Actinokineospora alba: one gene and its partner. The protein of the gene in region 2 interacts with the protein of the main gene of each other region in a pairwise test. Links are inferred from orthologs where the notes say so. Each region holds a gene or a part of one and is shown on either strand. Other genes may lie near its edges.

What was found.
Region 1: the proteins of sufU (region 2) and C8E96_RS01065 interact in binary tests that used the Escherichia coli proteins (3 or more experiments, as listed by UniProt). The link is inferred for Actinokineospora alba from one-to-one orthologs.

The regions. Positions count from the first base shown.
Region 1 is NZ_SNXU01000001.1:228,621-238,858, forward strand. Bases 3,490-6,488 are described here. They hold C8E96_RS01065 (cysteine desulfurase family protein), read right to left. Parts: upstream 5,603-6,488; coding sequence 4,376-5,602; downstream 3,490-4,375. Other genes in these bases: mnmA (tRNA 2-thiouridine(34) synthase MnmA), read right to left, coding at 3,490-4,371; C8E96_RS01070 (MFS transporter), read right to left, coding at 5,599-6,488. Outside these bases: C8E96_RS01050 (CHAT domain-containing protein), read right to left, coding at 1-1,299; C8E96_RS01055 (S8 family peptidase), read right to left, coding at 1,381-3,084; more of mnmA, read right to left, coding at 3,283-3,489; more of C8E96_RS01070, read right to left, coding at 6,489-7,011; C8E96_RS01075 (SigE family RNA polymerase sigma factor), read left to right, coding at 7,136-7,639; C8E96_RS01080 (hypothetical protein), read left to right, coding at 7,636-8,121; C8E96_RS01085 (hypothetical protein), read left to right, coding at 8,627-8,968; C8E96_RS01090 (class F sortase), read left to right, coding at 9,073-9,591; C8E96_RS01095 (lysophospholipid acyltransferase family protein), read right to left, coding at 9,583-10,238. UniProt on the Escherichia coli protein: Master enzyme that delivers sulfur to a number of partners involved in Fe-S cluster assembly, tRNA modification or cofactor biosynthesis. Catalyzes the removal of elemental sulfur from cysteine to produce alanine.
Region 2 is NZ_SNXU01000001.1:6,186,090-6,196,325, forward strand. Bases 2,362-5,358 are described here. They hold sufU (Fe-S cluster assembly sulfur transfer protein SufU), read right to left. Parts: upstream 4,087-5,358; coding sequence 3,637-4,086; downstream 2,362-3,636. Other genes in these bases: C8E96_RS28140 (aldo/keto reductase), read left to right, coding at 2,362-2,606; C8E96_RS28145 (DUF6355 family natural product biosynthesis protein), read right to left, coding at 2,671-2,994; C8E96_RS28150 (metal-sulfur cluster assembly factor), read right to left, coding at 3,263-3,640; C8E96_RS28160 (cysteine desulfurase), read right to left, coding at 4,086-5,342. In the rest of the region: C8E96_RS28125 (patatin-like phospholipase family protein), read left to right, coding at 1-39; C8E96_RS28130 (peptidylprolyl isomerase), read left to right, coding at 95-751; C8E96_RS28135 (HNH endonuclease family protein), read left to right, coding at 843-1,526; more of C8E96_RS28140, read left to right, coding at 1,605-2,361; Fe-S cluster assembly ATPase SufC, read right to left, coding at 5,380-6,153; C8E96_RS28170 (non-heme iron oxygenase ferredoxin subunit), read right to left, coding at 6,169-6,483; Fe-S cluster assembly protein SufD, read right to left, coding at 6,480-7,643; Fe-S cluster assembly protein SufB, read right to left, coding at 7,644-9,086; C8E96_RS28185 (helix-turn-helix transcriptional regulator), read right to left, coding at 9,083-9,826; polyprenol phosphomannose-dependent alpha 1,6 mannosyltransferase MptB, read left to right, coding at 10,168-10,236. UniProt on the Escherichia coli protein: A scaffold on which IscS assembles Fe-S clusters. Exists as 2 interconverting forms, a structured (S) and disordered (D) form. The D-state is the preferred substrate for IscS.

The DNA of each region.
Region 1 (10,238 bases), 6.0 Mb from region 2 along the record:
CCCGCAGACCAGTTCCATGCCGCCCATGCGGTCACGCACCCGGCCCAGTTCCCCCAGGCCCGCCGACGCCTCCGCGAGGGCGGAGCGCGTGCGGCCACGGGCCACGGCGATCTCCGCCCGGCACAGCCGCAACAGCATCTTGTGGTCGATGGGCGTCATCGAACTCGCCCGCGGCACCATGTCCAGCAGCACCTCGGCGGCCCCGACGTCGCCGCGGCGCAGTTCCAGCCGGATCGCGAGGAGCAGGGCCAAGGCCATCTCGTCTTCGAGCATGAGCGCCCGCAGGCTCTCGGCCAGCTTGATGGCTTCCTCGACGAGGGTCTGCCGCACGCGCCCGGTGCGCAGCGCCGTCTTCGTCCTCGCGCGGATACCGGTCAGCGCGGCGATCGCCGCCCAGCGGGCGTTTCCCCGCTTGGCGAAGCTCCGCTCGGCGATCCGGGCGCGGCGCCGCGCGAGTTCGGTGTCGCCGTCGAGCAGGGCCGCGGCGGCGCGGGCGATCTCTGCCTCGGCGGCGTCCTGCCCGCCCCGCTGCTTGCGGAACAGCGGCAGCGCCTCGTCGAGGGTGCGCGCGGCCTCCTCCGCCAACCCGGCGGCGAGCATCGCGCGGGCCTGGTCGAGCAGCACCACGGGAAGCAGGCTGAGCGCGCTTCGGCGGCAGAGCCGGGCGTTGTCCTCGTATCGGCGCAGCGCGGTCGGCATGTCCCCGGACATGTAGGCGACGTAGCCGAGGTTGTGCTTGGCCTTGTAGCTGATCGTCGGGTCGAGGTCGTAGCGCTCGGACAACTCGACGCACCGGTTGAGTTCGGCCGTCGCGGCGTCCGGCTGGCCGTTCATGATGTGGGCGAGGCTGCGGTTGAGGTACAGGATCGCTAGGACGCTGGCCTCGCCGATGCCGTCCGCGAGGCTGCGTTCCAGCACCTCCGCGGCCTGCTCGAGGATCTGCAGCCCCTCTTCGGACCGCCCGACCCGGATGAGCAGGAATCCGCGCTGCTCCAAGGAAAGCCCGGCCAGTTCGGTCCGCTGCCCGGGGTCGGCGATGTCGTCGACGAGCCGGTCGGCGATGTCGAGCCTGCCCAGGCCGAGGTCGACCCGGCCGATCTCCGTGTCGGCGTACGCGGCGGTCACCAGGACGCGGACCCGCATCGGGATGAGATCGACGTGGTCCGGCGCCGGGGCGTCCGCGAGCACGGCGAGCGCTTGCTCCAGCTGCGCTCTCGCGCGAGCGAAGTCGTAGCCGTACACCGCTTCCCGCGCCCGGGAGTGCAACCCGGCCGCCCGCCGCAGTGCCCGCTGGTTCACAGGGGGCACCACGCGGGCGTGAGCTGACCGGCCATGCACAAAACAGTACTGCCGGCCACCTTGCGGGTAACGCCGTGTCGATCAGTTCACCCAGCCGCGTTCCTTGAGCTCCTGGTCAGCCTGGGCGAGCGCCTCCGCCGCCCGGGCGCCGCGCTCGGCCTGACCCTGCGCGGCCGCCGACCCGGCGAGGTGCTTGGCGATCAGCCCCGCGATCACGGGCGTGGCGAACGACGTGCCCGCCCACACGGCGAAACCGGTGGTCAGGTCGTCGGGGTCCGGTGAGGTGCGGCGCATGGCCGGATTGCCGTCGCCCGCGGTGTCCAGGCCGCCGCCTTCGGGCCCCTGCCACAGCGGGACGGTGCTGACCACCGCGTTGCCTGGCGCCCACCGGGTGACCCAGTCGCCCTCGTTGCTGAACGCCGCGACCGAGGTGCCCGACGCATTGAGAGCGCCGACCGCCACCAGGAGCGGGTTGCCCGTGTTCGACCCGTCCGGGTTGAACGCCAACGCAGCCGGGACGAACGGGCGCGTCGTCGAGTCGTTGCCCGCCGCCGCCACGACGACGACACCGAGGTCGGTGAGCTTGCGGACGGCCTCAGCCAGCAGCAGGCCGGTCTGGTTGTCGGTGTGCTCGGGGTAGAAGCCCAGCGACACCGACACCACGTCGACCAAGCCCTCGGTCGTCTCCGTGTCGATCGCGTTCTGCACCCGCGCCCGCAGCCATTCCAGCGCGAGCAGCACCGAGGCGTCGGTCGTGATGCCGTCGGTGTGCAGGACGCGCAGCGACAGGATCCGCGCGTCCGGGCAGTTCTGGACGACGAGGCCCGCGACGAACGTGCCGTGGCCGGAGTGCGAGTCGGTGACGCCCAGCAGCGGCTGCAGCACGTCACGCTGGTCCTCGTAGGAGGCCAGGCTCGGCAGCACGCCGCCGGAGGCGTCGGTCAGGGTGGTCTCCAGGTCCGCGAGCAGCCCCTGGAACTCGGGCGAGACCTCGACGACCGGGTCGGAGGCGACGTCGCCGATGCGCAGCCACGGGTGGGTGCCGATGCCCGTGTCGAGCACCGCGACGACGGGACGCCTGCCCGAGGGCAGGCTGGTCGGGTCGCACGTGCGGTGCGGTTCCGGCATGAACAGCCGGACGGGGTTGCGGGTGCCGCTGGCGAGCGGGATGCCCGCGCCGCCGCCCTGGCCGACACCGCTGCCGTAGGGGACACCGCTGCCATAGGGGACACCGCTGCCATAGGGGACGCCACTGCCGTAGGGCACCCCGCTGCCGTAGGGCGTGCCGTGCATCTCCACGGACGCCGCGTGGGCGACGTGTTCGAGGCTGATTCCGGCGAGGTCGTCGTCGGAGAACTTGCGGCGAAGGTTCACGAGAACCGTCCAGGGATCCGGGGCACGGTCGGCGACCGCGTCCTCGCGCAGGCGCACCAGGACGGGGACCGCCATGCCGTCGTCGAACGTGCGCAGGGCCGCTTGCCAGCGGTCGGTCTCCGGCAGCAGCCGGACCAGTTCGACGCCGAGCGGCTGAAGGGCTTCGTTGAATCGAGCGAGCGCCTCGTCGTCACGCGCGATGCGCAGCGGGACGAGCAGGGTGTCGGCGCGGTAGATGGTCGTGTCGGGTTTGCGGTTGCCGCGGCTCGGTACCGCTGTGGACGGGTTGAGCGCGCGCGCTCGATGCCGGATCACCACGCCCGGCGGCAGGCCGACGACTTCCGACAGGCCTTCGCCCTCGTCGCCGCTTCCTCCGGACGCTTGGTCACCGCTCGGGCTCATGGTCGCCATGGATTAACTCCACCCCGATTGTCGTCTCGTCTTGTCACGGTCGGTACCTGAGATCAGCCCAACCTGCTCATCGTTAGTAGAGCAGGCGGGCAGTCATGAGATACGTCGATCGGCATAGTGCCTGCGTAACGGCTTTACCCGATCGTGCGACCGAAACTTGCCGATCACGCTGTGTCAGGACCCGCTTGCCCTAGTGGCCTAGCGGGTCGCGGAGATCATTCCGCTGCCGAGCACGATGTCGCCCGCCTCGTCCGGCCGGTAGAGGACCACGGCCTGCCCAGGCGCTACACCGCGCAGCTCCTCCGAGGGGCGGACGACCAGGTTTCCCTCGACGAAGTCGGCCGTCGCGGCCGAGGTGCCGCCGTGCGCGCGGACCTGAGCGACACAGTCGACCGGTCGGTCCAGGGCGACGCCGGAAGGCCAGATCGGCCGGTCGGCGATGATCTCGCGGACGGCGAGCTTCTCGATGGCGCCGACCCGGACTTTGCCGCTCACCGGTTCCAGCGCCAGCACGTAGCGCGGACGGCCGTCGACGGAGGGGGCGTCGATGCCCAGGCCGTGGCGCTGCCCCACGGTGAAGCCGTGGACGCCCGCGTGCACGCCGAGGACCGCGCCGGTTTCGTCGTCGACGAGTTGGCCGGGGCGTTCGCCGAGCTTGCCCGCGAGGAAGCCGCGGGTGTCGCCGTCGGGGATGAAGCAGATGTCGTAGCTGTCGGGCTTCTCGGCGACGGCGAGGCCGCGCTCGGTGGCCTCGACCCGCACGTCGGACTTGAGTGAGTCGCCCAGGGGGAACATGGCGTGGCTGAGCTGCTCGGCGGTCAGCGAGGCCAGCACGTAGGACTGGTCCTTGCCGAGGTCGGCGCTGCGGCGCAGTTCCGGGCGGCCGTCGACCTGGGCGAGCCGGGCGTAGTGGCCGGTGCAGACGGCGTCGAAGCCCAGCGCGATGGCCTTGTCCAGCAGCGCTTCGAACTTGATCCGCTCGTTGCACTTGAGGCACGGGTTGGGTGTGCGGCCCGCGGCGTACTCGGCGACGAAGTCCTCGACCACGTCCTCGGTGAACCGCTCGGCGAAGTCCCAGACGTAGAACGGGATCCCGAGCAGGTCGGCGACCCGGCGGGCGTCGTGGGCGTCCTCGACGGTGCAGCAGCCGCGCGAACCGGTGCGCAGGGTGCCGGGCTTGGCCGAGAGCGCCAGGTGCACGCCGACGACGTCGTGGCCCGCGGCGACCGCGCGCGCGGCGGCGACCGCGGAGTCGACGCCGCCACTCATTGCGGCTAGAACTCGCACTGCCTCACACCTCCGCCGCGGCTCGGGACTTGGCCCGCCGCATTCCGGCGAGACCCGCGCTGCGGGCTCGCTCGACCACCGGTCCGATGGCCTCGACCAGGGTGTCGACGTCATCGACGGTCGACGTGTGTCCCAGCGAGAAGCGCAGCGAGCCGCGGGCGATGGCGGGCTCGGCGCCCATCGCGAGCAGCACGTGGCTGGGCTGGGCGACACCCGCGGTGCAGGCCGAGCCGGTCGAGCACTCGATGCCCTTGGCGTCGAGCAGCATCAGCAGGCTGTCGCCTTCGCACCCGGGGAAGGAGAAGTGGGCGTTGCCGGGGAGCCGCGACGGACCATCGTCCACTGTGGACTCACCGGGGTCGCCGTTGAGGATGGCGTCGGGCAGCGCGGCACGGACGCGGGCGACCAGGTCGGCGCGCAGCACGGCCAGCCGGTCGGCGCGCTCGACCCGCTCGGCGGCGGCGACGCGGACGGCCTCGGCGAAGGCCGCTATCGCGGGTGCGTTGAGGGTGCCGGAGCGCACGTCGCGCTCCTGCCCGCCGCCGTGGGACACGGGGGCGCAGGGCACGTCGCGGCCCAGCAGCAGCGCGCCCACGCCGAACGGCCCGCCGAGCTTGTGGCCGGACACGGTCAGGGCGTTGGCGCCGCTCGCGGCGAAGTCGACCGGCAGGACGCCGACGGCCTGCACGGCGTCGGTGTGGAACGGGATGCCGTGCGCGGCGCAGGCGGCGGCCAGTTCGCGCACCGGGTTGACGGTGCCGACCTCGTTGTTGGCCCACATCACGCTGACGACCGAGACGGACTCCGGGTCCTCGGCGATCGCGGCCCGCAGGGTGTCCTCGTGGACCCGGCCGAACGCGTCGACCTCGAGGTGGACGACCTCGGCGCCGTCGTGCTCGGCGAGCCAGGTGGCGGCGTCGAGCACGGCGTGGTGTTCGACCGCGGAGACCAGCACCCGGGTGCGGGCCGGGTTCTTCGCCCGGCGGGCCCAGTGGATGCCCTTGACCGCGAGGTTGTCGCTCTCCGTGCCACCGGAGGTGAAGATCACCTCGGAGGGGCGGGCGCCCAGCGCCGCGGCGACGGTCTCGCGGGCCTCCTCGACGGCGCGTCGGGCCAGCCTGCCGGAGGTATGCAGCGAAGAGGCGTTGCCGTAGGTGGTCAACGCCCCGGTGAGGGCCTCGGCCACCGCGGGAAGGATGGGCGTGGTGGCCGCATGGTCGAGATAGGTCATCGCTCAACCAGAGTAGACCGACTCTCCGCACCCCTGTCACGAGATCCCGCCCACCGGCCGTTCCCATCACGGCTGTAGAGGACGAAACCCAGGGCGGCGACGCCCGCCATCACCAGGTTGAGCGGGAGGACCGCCGCGGTCGGGGCGGCCGCTGTGGCGAGCGACACGAGCAGGACGCCGCCGAACCCGACGCAGACCGCGGAGAACACCATGTCGGCGACCTGCAGCGCCGACGAGGTGAAACCGCGCTCCTGCTCGGAGGTCTGCTGCAGGGCGAGCACGTTGATCGCCGGGAAGGCCATCCCGATGCCCGCGCCGCTGACCACCCACATGACCGAGGCCAGCCAGTGCGGTCCCCAGGCGGGGGCGATGAACGCCGTCGACGCGAGCCCGACCGCGAGGATCGCGAAACCCCAGCGGATCAGCTTGGCGCGGGGGATGTCGGGCCGTCTGCCCTGCCAGTGCGAGGCCCCGGACCAGCCGAGCGCGCCGAGGGTGAGCGGGAGTCCGGCCATCGCGGGCGAGTAGCCGTGGACAGCGGTCAGGGTCAGCGGCAGGAACGCCTCGACGCCGAAGAACGAGCCGGCCAGGACGCCGCGTGCCAGCACGGTGCGGGGCAGGCCCTTGCGGCCGGTGAGGGTCCCGATGGGGAGCAGCGTGCGGAGGGCGGGCAGCAGCACGGCCAGCCCGCCGAGCCCGATCCACAGCGTCCCGAGGGACGGGTGCTGCGCCGCCCATGTCACCGCCGTGATCCCGACGGCCGCAGCGACGGCGGCGAGCGGCAGTCCACGTTTGCCCGGGGTGGCCGGTCGCGTCGGCTTCGGCAGCGCGCGCAGGGCCGGGACCAGCAGGATCGCGCCGAGGACGGCGAGCGGGGCCAGGCCGAGGAACACCCACCGCCACCCGAGCCGCTCGGTGGCGATACCGGCCGCAGTCGGGCCGATGATGGACGGGATCACCCAGGCCGCGGCGAGCAGCCCGAACGCGGCGGGCCGGTACTTCTCCGCGTAGATGAGGGCGACCAACACGTAGATCGCGGCGACCTCGGTGCCCAGGCCAAGGCCCTGCAGGGCGCGTCCGACCAGCAGTCCGGCCATGTCGCCCGCCGTTCCGGCGACGATCAGCCCCGCCAGGAACAGCGTCGGGCCGACCATCAGCGCCGGGCCCGGCCCGACCCGGTCGCAGAGCCGCCCCGAGAGGACGGTCGCCACGACGCTGGCGGCGAGGAAGGAGGTGAACGGCCAGGCGTAGAGGTGGCCGCCGTCGAGCTCGGCGAGCATCCGGGGCATCGCGGTGCTGACCCCGAGGTGTTCGAAGGCGGCGATGGTGATGAGCAGCAGGACGCCGACCGTGGTGGCCCGGTTCTCGGAGCTCCACAGGGATCCGCTGGGTGGTTCGGTGACCGTCACCCGGTCATGGTGCTACCTCCACCGCACCGGAGGTCCAGTCCTTTTCGTGAGATTTCCCGGGGAGGGCAACCTGGCACCCCACCCCGATCGTCACCATGGGTAGACCGGGGAGGGAGACCGTCGGGTGACCGATCGCGACAACGAGTTCGTCGACTACGTCAAAGCGCGCGGGGCGGCGCTGCGCCGCACAGCGTTCCTGCTGTGCGGCGACTGGCACCGGGCGGAGGACCTGGTGCAGAGCGCGCTGCTCAAGCTGTTCCGCGCCTGGCCCAAGATCCGCGCGGACGACGCGGTCGACGCGTACGCCCGCAAGATCCTGGTGCGCACGGCCATCGACGAGTCCCGGCGCCTGTGGCGCAAACGCGAATGGGGCGCCGACGACCTCCCCGAGGTGGCGGCCCCACACGAGGACCACGACGGCGCACTCGACGCCCGACGCGCGCTCGGCCGTCTCCCGGTCCGGCAGCGGGCGGCGGTGGTGCTGCGGTACTGGGAGGACCTGCCGGTCGAGGAAGTCGCACAGCTGCTCGGCTGCGCGGAGGGAACGGTGAAGAGCCAGTGCGCCAAGGGCCTGGCCTCACTACGGCGGATGCTCCGCGACGAGATGGTGTTGGAGGGACCGCGATGAACAGCTTCGCTGAAGGTGCGGAGACGGACCCGCGGGAACGCGACGACGTCCGTTCGGTGATCCACCGGGCGCTGGATGAGGAACCCGAGCTGGGCTTGGAGCCGCAGGAGATCCTGTCCCTGGCCCGACGCCGCCTGCGGACCCGACGTTATGCGGGGATCGGAGGCGTGGCCGCGGCAGTCGCCGGCGTGACCCTGGGGGCGACCCTGTTGACGGGACCGGTCGAGGCCCCGGGCATGGTCGGCCCGGCAGAAGTCGGCCGCGTCACCACGACAGCGCCATCGATACCGCCCACGACGCCCCCACCGACGACGGTGAGCCCGTCCCCGATGCCGCCGCCGAGCGCCACGACCAAGTCGACTGTCCGCGCACCCGAACCTCCCGCCTCCACAGCCGCCCGACGACCGACCAACCCACGTTCGGCGCCCGCCACCTCGGAAGCAGCGCCGGCGTCGGTCAGCCCGACCACCACTCGGCGGTAAACCGGGAACGACCGCGCATCACTGGAGTCCCAGCGGGCCCGACACAAGGGCTTGTTGGGATCTAGCAGCCACGCCCACCACCGCGAAGGTGCTGGACCGAACCCGACGGCCGGCCGGGATGCGCCATCCCAACCACCCCACCCCCAAACGTGACAGGCCAATCCCAACGGCCTGTTTGGGTGGAGTGGTTTCTTTGGGGGAGAAGAAAGACCCCTAAACTCGCGTGGTCGTGGGGCCGAAGGCTTCCCACCCGCTTTCCCACGACAGGGGTCTTTCTTCGTAGGGGCCCCAAAGAAACCACTCCACCCAAACAGGCACCCACCCGGGCAACCGCGGTTGCCGGTCGGCTGGTTTCGAGCAGAGCGGCAGTGACGATCAGATCCGCCGTCAGGTTGCCCGTTGTGTTCTGACCGACGAAACAACCACCGCGGCGAACCAACCTCCACCACCGACCGGTCTTCCTATGCGTACCCATTCCCGCTGTACCAACGCATAGGAGAAGCACATGCGTGCTGTCCGCGTTCTGCTCGTCGGCCTCGGAGTCGGCGCCGCGACCCTGTTCACCGTGTCCCCCGCGACGGCCGAGCAGGGCCAGCCCGCGCCGCCGTCGACCACGGTCAAGGCTCCGCAGCCCTCCGCCGCACCCTCGTCGGCCGTGGTCACCTCCAGCCCCACGCCGATCCCGACCACCGCGCCCGCTCGTCCGCGCCCCAAGGGCGGCGTGCAGACCGGTGGTGGCAGCCCGGAGGGTGACAACACCGGTCTGATGCTCGGTGGCGGCGCCGCCATCGTCGCCGGGTTTGGTGCCTTCGCGCTGCGCAGGCGCGCGGTGCGTGGGTCCAACTGATCGTCGTGAGCCGCATTCGTCATGGCCGCCGCGGGTTCGCGGCGGCCATGGTGGCGGTGGCACTCGTGTCCGGCTGTGCCGCGGCTGTATCCGCGCCACCAGTCATATCCAGCGCACCGCCGCCGGTTAGCCAAAGCACGGCAGCGACCCAAAGCACGACCACGGCCGCTCGAATCAAGCCGGTGTCGGTGGAGATCCCGAAGATCGGCGCGAAGTCCTCGCTGGTGCCGGTCGGGCTCACCGCCGACGGCGCGCTCGACGTGCCGCCGACCTCGCAGCCCCTGCAAGCCGCCTGGTACGAACTGGGGCCGACGCCGGGTGAGGTCGGGCCGTCGGTGGTGCTCGGGCACGTCGACGGCGACGGCAATCCGGGCATCTTCCACCAGCTCACCAAACTCACCCCGGGCGACGAGGTGCTGATCGCCCGCGAGGACGGCAGCACCGTGACCTTCGTCGTCCGCAGGCTGCAGCAGGTGGCGAAGGACGCCTTCCCCACCGAAGAGGTCTACGGCGACACCGCGGGCCCCGAGTTGCGGCTGATCACCTGCGGCGGCAGCTTCGACCGCGCCACAGGAAATTACCGCGACAACATCATCGCCTACGCCACCCCGAAATCAGGCTGACAGCGCCGGGTGCGGTCGGACCGGCCGCACCCGCCTGCGCTGCGCGGGCACCGTGACCCGGCCAAGTGCCGAGTTCACCGCGGCCTCGGTCAGCGCCGCGAGTTCGCGGCGGTCGGCCGCGCGGCCGGGGGCGATCTCGTCAAGCACCTGGACCTGCAGCACCAGACCCCGCAGCCGCGCCACCCGCAGCACCGAGTCGATGATCGTCTCGTCCCCGATGAACGACGGCGCGCTGGTCTCGCGGCCGTCGGCCATCAGGAACCGCAGCGCGATCGGGCGCACCGGCACCCCGCCGTCGATGGCCGCCTGGAACACCGCCGGCCGGAACCGGCCGACCCCCTGGCCGCACCACGTCGTCCCTTCCGGACACACGTAGACCAGCGACCCCGACCGCAGGGCGGCCGAAAGGGACTCCATCGTCGCGGGCAGCGTGCGAAGGTTTTCCCGGTGCAGGAACACGGTTCCCGCGGCGGCGACGATCCGGCCGAGGACCGGCCAGGAGCGGATGTCGAGCTTCGCCAACGCGCGCATCGGGCGGATCGCGTTCACCGCGGCGATGTCCAGCCAGGACACGTGGTTGGTCGCCACGAGGGCGCCGCGTCGCTGGTCGGCCCCGAGATCACCGGTGACGTCCAGCCGGACGCCGA
Region 2 (10,236 bases):
AGACGGTGCGCGGGGCAGGTCGCGGCGTTCTGGGCCTGATTGCCCCGCCGAACAGCCGATCGCCACGCCCGGGGGTCGTCGTTAACCTGACCCGATGAAGCGAACCATGATCGCCGTGATCACGGCACTTGTCGCTGGTGTGATCGTCTCGTCGCCCGCTACCGCGGAGACTGGCAAGCCCGCTCAGTGCGAGTTCACGCCGACGCCGGACAACCCCGCCGCTCGACCGGTGCGCGTGCCTCGTGCGAAAGCGAAGTCGCACGGGACCGTGGATGTCAGCATCTTCACCAACTACGGGACGCTCGACCTGCGGCTCGACCGGGACAACGCGCCTTGCGCGGTGCACAACATCGTTCACCTCGCGCGCGCCGATTTCTATGACGACAGCAGGTGTTTCCGCCTCACGAACAGCGCGCGCCTGGGTGTCCTGCAGTGCGGGGACATCTACCGCGCCGAGGAAGGCGGTCCGGGCTACAAGTTCCCGGACGAGGTCACCGGCCAGGAGACCTACCCGCGCGGCACCATCGCGATGGGCAACCAGGGACCGGGAACCAACGGCAGCGAGTGGTTCATCGTGCACTCGGTGGCCAAGATCCGGCCGGTGTACACGGTGATGGGACACGTGATCCGCGGCATCGAGGTCATGGACCGCATCGTCGCGGCGGGCATCGATCCGGACGGCGCGGTCGACGGCGCTCCCCGGTATCCGGTCGTGATCCACGACGTGCGAGTAGGCCGTTCGCACGGCTGAAACCTCGATCCGATAACGAAAGCACCCCGAAACGATCAGCGGGCTCCCTCCGTGCCAAGATCGCGCTGACGCGCGGAGGGAGTCCCGGGGGATGGCAAGAGCTCGGTCGAAAGCGATCTCGCTCCGGACTCGGCTGTTGCTGGCGCTGGCCGCGTTGGTGCTGCTCAGTCTGACCGCGGTGGCGGTCGGGTGGCTGGAGTCGCGGCCCGCGGGCGCGACACCGGCGGACATGGCGCCCGCCAACGATCCCGGCACCGCCCGGACCCAGTTGGCGGAGTTGGAAGTTCGCCCCTCCCGACCGATGGCGGGGTACTCGCGCGACTCGTTTCCCCACTGGGCCACCGTCGAAGGGCAGTGCAACGCCCGCGAAGCGGTGCTGAAGCGCGACGGCCGTGACGTGGTGGTCGACGGGCGCTGCCGGGTGGTGTCGGGCCGCTGGGTCAGCCCGTTCGACGGCGCGACCTGGACCGAACCTACCGATGTGGACATCGACCACCTGGTGCCGCTGGCCAACGCGTGGCGCAGCGGCGCGGGCGAATGGTCGAAGGAGCAGCGCCGCGAGTTCGCCAACGACATGGTTCGCCCACAGCTGATCGCGGTGACCGACAACGTCAACCAGGCCAAGGGAGACCAGGGGCCCGACACCTGGAAGCCCCCGCTGACCAGCACTTGGTGCGGGTACTCGGTCAACTGGATCGCGGTCAAGCACCACTACAAGCTGTCGGTGAACCCCGCGGAGAAGACCGAACTCGGGAAGATGCTCGACCGCTGCTGACTTGACCTGGAGCGCGCTCCAGGAGGTTGACTGCTCTCGACGCCCGGAACCACACGGGCCAGTTGAGAGGATCTCCGCGTGAAGTACCGCACGATCGGCACGGACCCGCGAACCCGCCGCACCGTCAGCGTGCTGAGCCTGGGTGCCATGCTGTTCGGCACGACCGTCGACGAGCAGACCTCGTTCGCCATCCTGGACCGCTTCGTCGAGGCGGGCGGCACGTTCATCGACACGTCGAACAACTACGCGTTCTGGGTGGGCAGCACCCAGGGCGGCGAGAGCGAGGCGCTCCTCGGCCGCTGGCGCCGCAGCCGCGGGGTGGGCGACGAGGTCACGATCGCCACCAAGCTCGGCGGCCGCCCGATCGCCCCCGACCTCAGCTTCGCCGACACGGCGCTGGCGAAGAACATCGAGGGCCTGTCCCCCAAGGTGATCCGCGAGTCGGCCGCACGCAGCGCGGAGGCACTCGGGATGTCCACTTTGGACTTGCTGTACGCCCACGTCGAGGACTATGTGACCCCGATGGACGAGACCGTGGCGGCGTTCGCCGAGCTGGTCGCGGAGGGATCGGTCGGGATGCTCGGGGTGAGCAACCACTGGGCCTGGCGGGTGGAGCGGGCCCGGACGACGGCCGCGGCGGCGGGGCTGCCCGGGTATGAAGTGCTGCAGTACCAGCACAGTTACCTGCGGCCGCGCACGGATCTGCCGGGCAGGCGCTCGGTCGACGGCAACCAGGGGTATCTCAGCGCGGACCTGCGGGCGTATCTGCGCACCGAACCGGACTTGGCGCTGGTGGCGTACTCGCCGCTGCTCGGCGGCGCCTACACCCGCGCGGACAAGCCGCTTGGCGTGGACTTCGACCACCCGGGCACGCAGTCCCGGCTCGCGGCGGCACGCAAGGTGGCCGAGGAGACAGGAGCGACCGTGAACCAGGTCGTGCTGGCGTGGATGATCGGCAACGACATCCCGGCGATTCCGCTGGTCGGCGCGTCCTCGGTGGCTCAGTTGGACGAGAGTATCGCCGCGGTGGACTTGGAGCTGTCAGCTGAGCAGCGCGCGATTCTGGATGAGGCGCGCTGATCAGAAATGCCGAAGGGGCGGGCCGAATAGCCCCCAACGCTATTCGGCCCGCCATTCATTCGATTCAGCAGGTCTCACCCTTGTACCAGGCGAACTTGATGATTCCCGCATCCCCCAGATAGGTGCGGCCCGGTCCGACGCATTCGTCGTACCCGCTGAGCCCGTGGTGTCGCTCCACGCGGATCCACACCCACGAGTCCCCGCCGCAGTGGTTGTAGTACGCCCGGCCGGACGGGCCGTCCGGGTCCCAACCGCAGGCCAGCGGGCTGACCGCGGCCCGAGGACTGTTCTGGTCGACGACCGCGGCGGCCGGGGCGGCGGCGAGTCCTGCAAAGGACAGGGCGATGGCCAGAGACGCCAATGGGCGCAGGCTTACCGATGAACGCATTTCATTTCCCCCTTGTCACATGGGGGAAGTTGATTTCCTCCCCCAAGGAGATTCCAGCGTCGCACGGGAATGGGGTGCGGAGTAGTCCCTGAAAGGGTGAAAAGAAAACAACGGCTGTGACATAGCGCCGGCTCGCCGGCGCGGCTCGGTCGCTTTGATGGTGACGTTTCGGGGGTCCCGCACGAACACGCCATCGAAGTCGTGTTCGTGCGGGACCCCCGAAACGTCACCGCGACCGAGCGGGGTGGATTGCCGGAGGCGGCGCCAATTACACAGTGAATCCGAGCGCGCGGAGTTGCTCGCGGCCGTCGTCGGTGATCTTTTCCGGGCCCCACGGGGGCATCCAGACCCAGTTGATCCGGAAGTCGTTGACCAGGCCGCCGCCGGTCAGGGCCGCGCGCGTCTGGTCTTCGATCACGTCGGTCAGTGGGCAGGCCGCCGACGTCAGGGTCATGTCGATGGTCGCCGTGTTGTCGTCCTCGACCCGGATGTCGTACACCAGGCCAAGGTCGACGACGTTGATCCCCAACTCGGGGTCCACCACGTCGCGCATGGCTTCTTCGAGGTCGTCCAAGGTGGCCAGGTCGGCGCGGGGGGCCTGGTCAGGCATCCCGGCGGCGCCGCGCTGGACTTCTTCTTCGCTCATCGCGCTGTCACTCCTTCGCCCGAACGGGCAACCGCGTCCTTGAAAGCCATCCAGCCAAGCAGAGCACACTTCACCCGCGCCGGGTACTTGGCCACACCCGCGAAGGCGATGCCGTCCTCCAGCACATCTTCATCCGGTTCGACCTGACCCCGGCCCTGCATCAGCTCCACGAACGCGTCCATAGTGGACAGTGCGTCCGTCACGTCCCGGCCGACCACCAGGTCCGTCAGCACCGACGTGGACGCCTGGCTGATCGAACAGCCCTGCCCCTCGTACGACACGTCCGCGACCTTGCCGTCGTCGAGCTTCACCCGCAGGGTGACCTCGTCGCCGCAGGTCGGGTTGACCTGGAAGGACTCCGCGTCGAACGGGTCGCGCAGACCGCGTCCGTGCGGGTTCTTGTAGTGGTCCAGGATGATCTCCTGGTACATCTGCTGCAGCTGCATCACGCCACCCCGAAGAACTTGCGGACCTGGTGCAGCCCCTCGATCATCGCGTCGATCTCAGCCTCGGTGGTGTAGAGGTAACCCGACACCCGGGTCGAGGACTGCGCGCCGAGCCTGCGGTGCGCGGGCTTGGCGCAGTGGTGACCGCCGCGCACGGCGATGCCGTACGAGTCGAGCACCTGGCTGATGTCGTGCGGGTGCAGGCCTTCCATGGTGAAGCTGATCGCCCCACCGCGGTCGACCATGTCGGTCGGCCCGAGAATCCGCACACCCGGCACTTCGAGCATCCGCTCCAGCGCGTAGCCGGTGATCGCCTGCTCGTGCGCGGCCACGTTCTCCATGCCCAGCGCGCTGAGGTAGTCGATCGCCGCGCCCAGACCGATGGCCTGCGCGATCGGCGGGGTGCCCGCCTCGAACTTGTGCGGAGCCGGAGCGTAGGTGGACCGCTCCATCCGGACGTCCTCGATCATCTCGCCGCCGCCGTGGAACGGGGGCAGCGCCGCGAGCACCTCGGACCGTCCCCACAGGACACCGATGCCGGTGGGGCCCAACAGCTTGTGCCCGGTGAAGCCGATCAGGTCGGCCCCGGTCTCGAGCACGTTGTACGGCAGCTGCGGACCCGCCTGGGCGGCGTCGAGCACGACCAGCGCGCCGACAGCCTTGGCCCGGCGGGCGATCTCGGCGACCGGGTTGATCGTGCCCAGCATGTTCGACACATGCACGAGCGAGACGACCTTGGTGCGCTCGGTGATCAGCTCGTCGATGTTCGACAGGTCGAGCCTGCCGTCGTCGGTGATGCCGAACCACTTCAGCGTCGCGCCGGTCCGCTGCGTGAGCAGCTGCCACGGCACGATGTTGGAGTGGTGCTCCATCTCGGTGACGACGACCTCGTCGCCGGGACCCACCCGGTACGGCTCATCGGCCCAGGCCAGCACGTTGGCGACCAGGTTGATCGCCTCGGTGATGCCCCGGGTGAAGATGATCTCGTCGCGGCTGGGAGCGCCGATGAACGCCGCGATCTTGTCGCGGGCGCCCTCGAACGCCGCCGTGGACTCCTCGCCGAGCTGGTGCACGGCGCGGGCCACGTTGGCGTTGTGCCGCTCGTAGTGCTCGGTGAGCGTGTCGATCACCGACTGCGGCTTCTGCGACGTGTTCGCGCTGTCGAGGTAGACCAGCGGCCTGTCCTCGGCGAGTTTCCGCTGCAGGATCGGGAAGTCCTTGCGGACCTGCTCGACGTCAAACCCGTGGCCGGTCACCTGACACCCCTCTCCGTGGTTTCTGTCCTGTGCAACGTCAGGAAGTGGTCGCGGCTTCCTGGATGCCCGCGTATTTCACGTAGCCCTCGGCCTCGAGCTGGTCGGCCAGCTCCTTGCCGCCGGACTCGACGATCTTGCCCGCCGCGAAGACGTGCACGAAGTCGGGCGTGATGTGGCGCAGGATGCGGGTGTAGTGCGTGATCAGCAGGACGCCGTGCTCGCCGGAGGCCTGGAACCGGTTGACACCCTCGGACACGACGCGCAGGGCGTCGACGTCGAGGCCGGAGTCGGTCTCGTCGAGGATGGCGATCTTCGGGTCGAGCAGCGCGAGCTGCAGGATCTCGTGGCGCTTCTTCTCGCCGCCGGAGAAACCCTCGTTGACGCTGCGCTCGGCGAAGGCCGGGTCGATGTCCAGCTCGCCCATGGCGGCCTTGACCTCCTTGACCCAGGTGCGCAGCTTCGGCGCCTCGCCGCGCACGGCGGTGGCCGCGGTGCGCAGGAAGTTCGACATCGACACGCCGGGGACCTCGACCGGGTACTGCATGGCCAGGAACAGGCCCGCGCGGGCGCGCTCGTCCACGCTCATGGCCAGGACGTCCTCGCCGTCGAGCGTGATCGTGCCCGAGGTCACCTGGTACTTGGGGTGACCGGCGATCGCGTAGGACAGAGTGGACTTGCCGGACCCGTTGGGGCCCATGATCGCGTGGGTCTCGCCTGCCTTGATGGTCAGGTCGACGCCCTTGAGGATCTCCTTGGGACCTTCGTCGGTGCTGACCGAAACGTGCAGGTCCTTGATCTCCAGCGTGGCCATGTCGTGCGGTTTCCTTCAGTTCGTGGTGGTAGTGACGTCCACATGGACGTCGCCGTCGACGATCGTCACGGCATAGACGTCGACAGGTTCGGTCGCGGGCGGAGCCGAAGGGGCGCCGGTGCGCAGGTCGAAACACGACCCGTGCAGCCAGCACTCCAGACCCTTGCGGGTCAGCTCCCCTTCGGACAGTGCCAGTTCGGCGTGCGAGCACTCGTCGCGCAACGCGTGCACCTCGTCGCCCTGGCGCACCAGCACCACGGAGACATCATCGACCTCGACGGCGTGCGGTTTGCCGTCGTCCAGATCGGACAGTGCACAAGCGCGACTCATACCCCGACTGCTTCCAGTTCGGCCTCGATCGCCGCCTCGAGGCGCTCGCGCACCTCGGGAACGGTGATCTTCATCAGCAGCTCGTGGAAGAAGCCGCGCACGACCAGGCGCCGGGCCTGGTCCTCCGGGATTCCCCGCGCCTGCAAGTAGAACAGCTGCTCGTCGTCGAAGCGGCCGGTCGCGCTGGCGTGGCCCGCCCCGGCGATCTCGCCGGTCTCGATCTCCAGGTTCGGCACCGAGTCGGCGCGCGCGCCGTCGGTCAGCAGGAGGTTCCGGTTGAGCTCGTAGGTCTGGGTGCCCTCGGCGGCCACGCGGATCAGCACATCGCCGATCCACACGGTGTGCGCGCCCTCGCCCTGCAGCGCGCCCTTGTACGTCACGTTCGACGTGCAGTTCGGCTGCGCGTGGTCCACAAAGGTCCGGTGCTCGAAGTGCTGCCCGGCGTCGGCGAAGTACAGACCGGTGAGGTCGACTTCCCCGCCCCGCTCGGCGAACGACGCCGTCGGGGACACGCGGACCAGGTCTCCACCAAGGGTGACGACGGTGTGCTTGAGCACCGCGTCCTTGCCGATCTTGGCGTGCTGCGCGGAGACGTGCACCGCGTCGTCGGCCCAGTCCTGAATGGACACCACGGTGAGCTTCGACCCCTCGGCGAGGACGAACTCCACGTTGTCGGCGTACACACCGGAACCGCGGTGGTCGATGACCACGACGGCCTCGGCGTACAGCTCGGCGCGGATCTGCAGGTGGCCGTAGGCGAGCTTGCCCTCGCCCGGTCCGGTGACCTTGACGGTCGTCGGCGCGGACGCGCGCTGCTCCTTCGCCGCGGTCAGGATCGTGGCCTCGGCGAACGAGCTGAACGCCTGGGCGGCGACCCGGTCGGCAGGCGTGCCCGCCTCGCCGAGCCGCTTGTCGCCACGGGCGACCGTCTCGACGGTGAACTCGCCGGGCGCGTCGATCTCGACCGTCGCGGCACCGGTGGCCTGCGCACCCTCGTGCAGGCCGGCGAGCCGCTTCATCGGCGTGAAGCGCCAAATCTCCTCGCGGCCGGTGGGCACCTCGAACGCGTTGACGTCGTAGGAGGAGAACCAGTCGGCACGCGATGCCTCGGGAACCCGCGCTCCGCTCTCGGAGCGTGGGCTTTCAACAGCGGCAGTCATTTAGCCGACGGCCCCTTCCATCTGCAGTTCGATCAGGCGGTTCAGTTCGAGCGCGTACTCCATGGGCAGCTCACGCGCGATGGGCTCGACGAACCCGCGCACGATCATCGCCATGGCCTCGTCCTCGGACAGGCCGCGCGACATCAGGTAGAACAGCTGGTCGTCGCTGACCTTCGACACCGTGGCCTCGTGGCCCATCTGCACGTCGTCCTCGCGGATGTCGACGTACGGGTAGGTGTCGGAGCGGCTGATCGTGTCGACCAGCAGCGCGTCGCACTTGACCGTGGACTTCGAGTGGTGCGCCCGCTTGTTGAACTGGACCAGGCCGCGGTAGGACGTGCGGCCACCGCCGCGCGCCACCGACTTCGACTCGATCTTCGAGGTCGTGTGCGGCGCGAGGTGGACCATCTTGGCGCCCGCGTCCTGGTGCTGGCCCTCGCCGGCGAAGGCGATGGACAGGACCTCACCGTGGGCGTGCTCGCCCATCAGGTAGACGGCCGGGTACTTCATGGTGACCTTGGAGCCGATGTTGCCGTCGATCCACTCCATGGTCGCGCCCTCTTCGGCCTTGGCGCGCTTGGTGACCAGGTTGTAGACGTTGTTCGACCAGTTCTGGATGGTCGTGTAGCGGCAGCGGCCGCCCTTCTTCACGATGATCTCCACGACCGCGGAGTGCAGCGAGTCCGAGGAGTAGATCGGCGCGGTGCAACCCTCGACGTAGTGCACGTAGGCACCCTCGTCGACGATGATCAGCGTGCGCTCGAACTGGCCCATGTTCTCGGTGTTGATCCGGAAGTAGGCCTGCAGCGGGATCTCGACGTGGACGCCCTTGGGCACGTAGATGAACGAGCCACCCGACCACACGGCGCCGTTGAGCGCGGAGAACTTGTTGTCCCCGTGCGGGATCACCGAGCCGTAGTACTCGGCGAACAGCTCCGGGTGCTCCTTGAGCGCGGTGTCGGTGTCGAGGAAGATGACACCCTGCTTCTCGAGCTCCTCGTTGATCTTGTGATAGACCACTTCGGACTCGTACTGCGCGGCGACACCGGACACCAGGCGGGCCTTCTCGGCCTCCGGGATGCCCAGCTTGTCGTAGGTGTTCTTGATGTCCTCGGGCAGGTCTTCCCAGGACTGGGCCTGCTTCTCCGTGGACCGCACGAAGTACTTGATGTTGTCGAAGTCGATCCCCGACAGGTCGGCGCCCCAGCTCGGCATGGGCTTGCGGTCGAAGAGCCGCAGACCCTTGAGCCGGGACTCGAGCATCCACTCGGGTTCGCTCTTCTTGGCCGAGATGTCCCGGACCACGGCCTCCGACAGGCCGCGCTGGGCGGCTGCGCCCGCGACGTCCTTGTCGGCCCAGCCGAATTCGTAGCGACCCAGGGAGTCGATGGTCTCTTCCTGGGTGAGCTGCGTGGTGGTGCGCTGCTCGGCAGCGGCAGTCATAGGGACTTCCCTCCATGCGGAACGGGTGAAGCGGTCTTGCCTGAGGACTGGAGCGGCACGTGCGTAGTGCACGCGGCGTCGCCGTTCGCGATCGTCGCCAGGCGCTGCACGTGGGTGCCGAGAAGCGCGGCGAACGCCGCCGTCTCGACCTCGCACAGCTGGGGGAACTCCGCCGCGACGTGCGCGACGGGGCAGTGGTGCTGGCAGAGCTGCTCCCCGGCGCCGACACTTCGTGTCGACGCAGCGTAACCCTCGCGGGTCAGCGCGACGGCCAGGGCCCGTGCCCGCTCCGCCGGGTCCTCGACCGAGGTGATGGCGGCGCGGTGACGGTCGACCAGGGTGCCCATCCGGCGCTCCGCGAACGCGCGGACCGCCTGCTCTCCCCCGCTCTCGGCGAGGAAGCGCAGGGCGGAGATGGCCAGGTCGTCGTAGGCGTGGCCGAACCGGGACCGGCCCGACTCGGTGAGCAGGAAGAGCTTGGCCGGGCGGCCGCGGCCGCGGTGGCCCAGGCGCGGGGCCTCACGGGTGTAGGCCTCCCCGTCGGCCACCAGGGCGTCGAGGTGCCTGCGGACGGCGGCGGGGCTGAGCCCCAGCGCCTCGGCGACCGCGACGGCCGAGATCGGTCCCTGCTCCAGCAGCAGGCGGGCCACACCAACGCGGGTGCGGCCGTCCTGCTGTCCGACCCCAGCGAGACCGGTGGTCTCCTCAGGGGCCCGCGGAGCGGGGGCGGTCTTTTTCACAACACAAGTGTGTCTTATTTCCGACGCGGGGGCAAAGGTGGGGTGCCTTCCGGTGACCACCCTCACCCCACAGCCCCCGCGAGTCGCCCCTTCCAGCAGGTGAGTCGCCCCTCCCGGCAAGCGAGTGCGACATTCGGGCAAGTGACTTCGACATTGAGGCGGGGCCGGATAAGGCGAACCCCAGTGTCCGAATGTCGATGGGTGAGGGCGAACGTCGAACTCGGTTGCCTGAATGTCGCACTCGCTTGCCGGGAGGGGCGACTCACTTGCCTGGAGGGGCGACTCGCGGGTTGGGGTGAACCGGGCTTGGGGGGTGGATGGGGGTGGATAGGCTCTTCGGCGTGGTGACGGCAGAGACGGGGCGGCGCGTGCGGGTGTCCGACAACGAGGCGGGCGCGCTCAACGCGGTG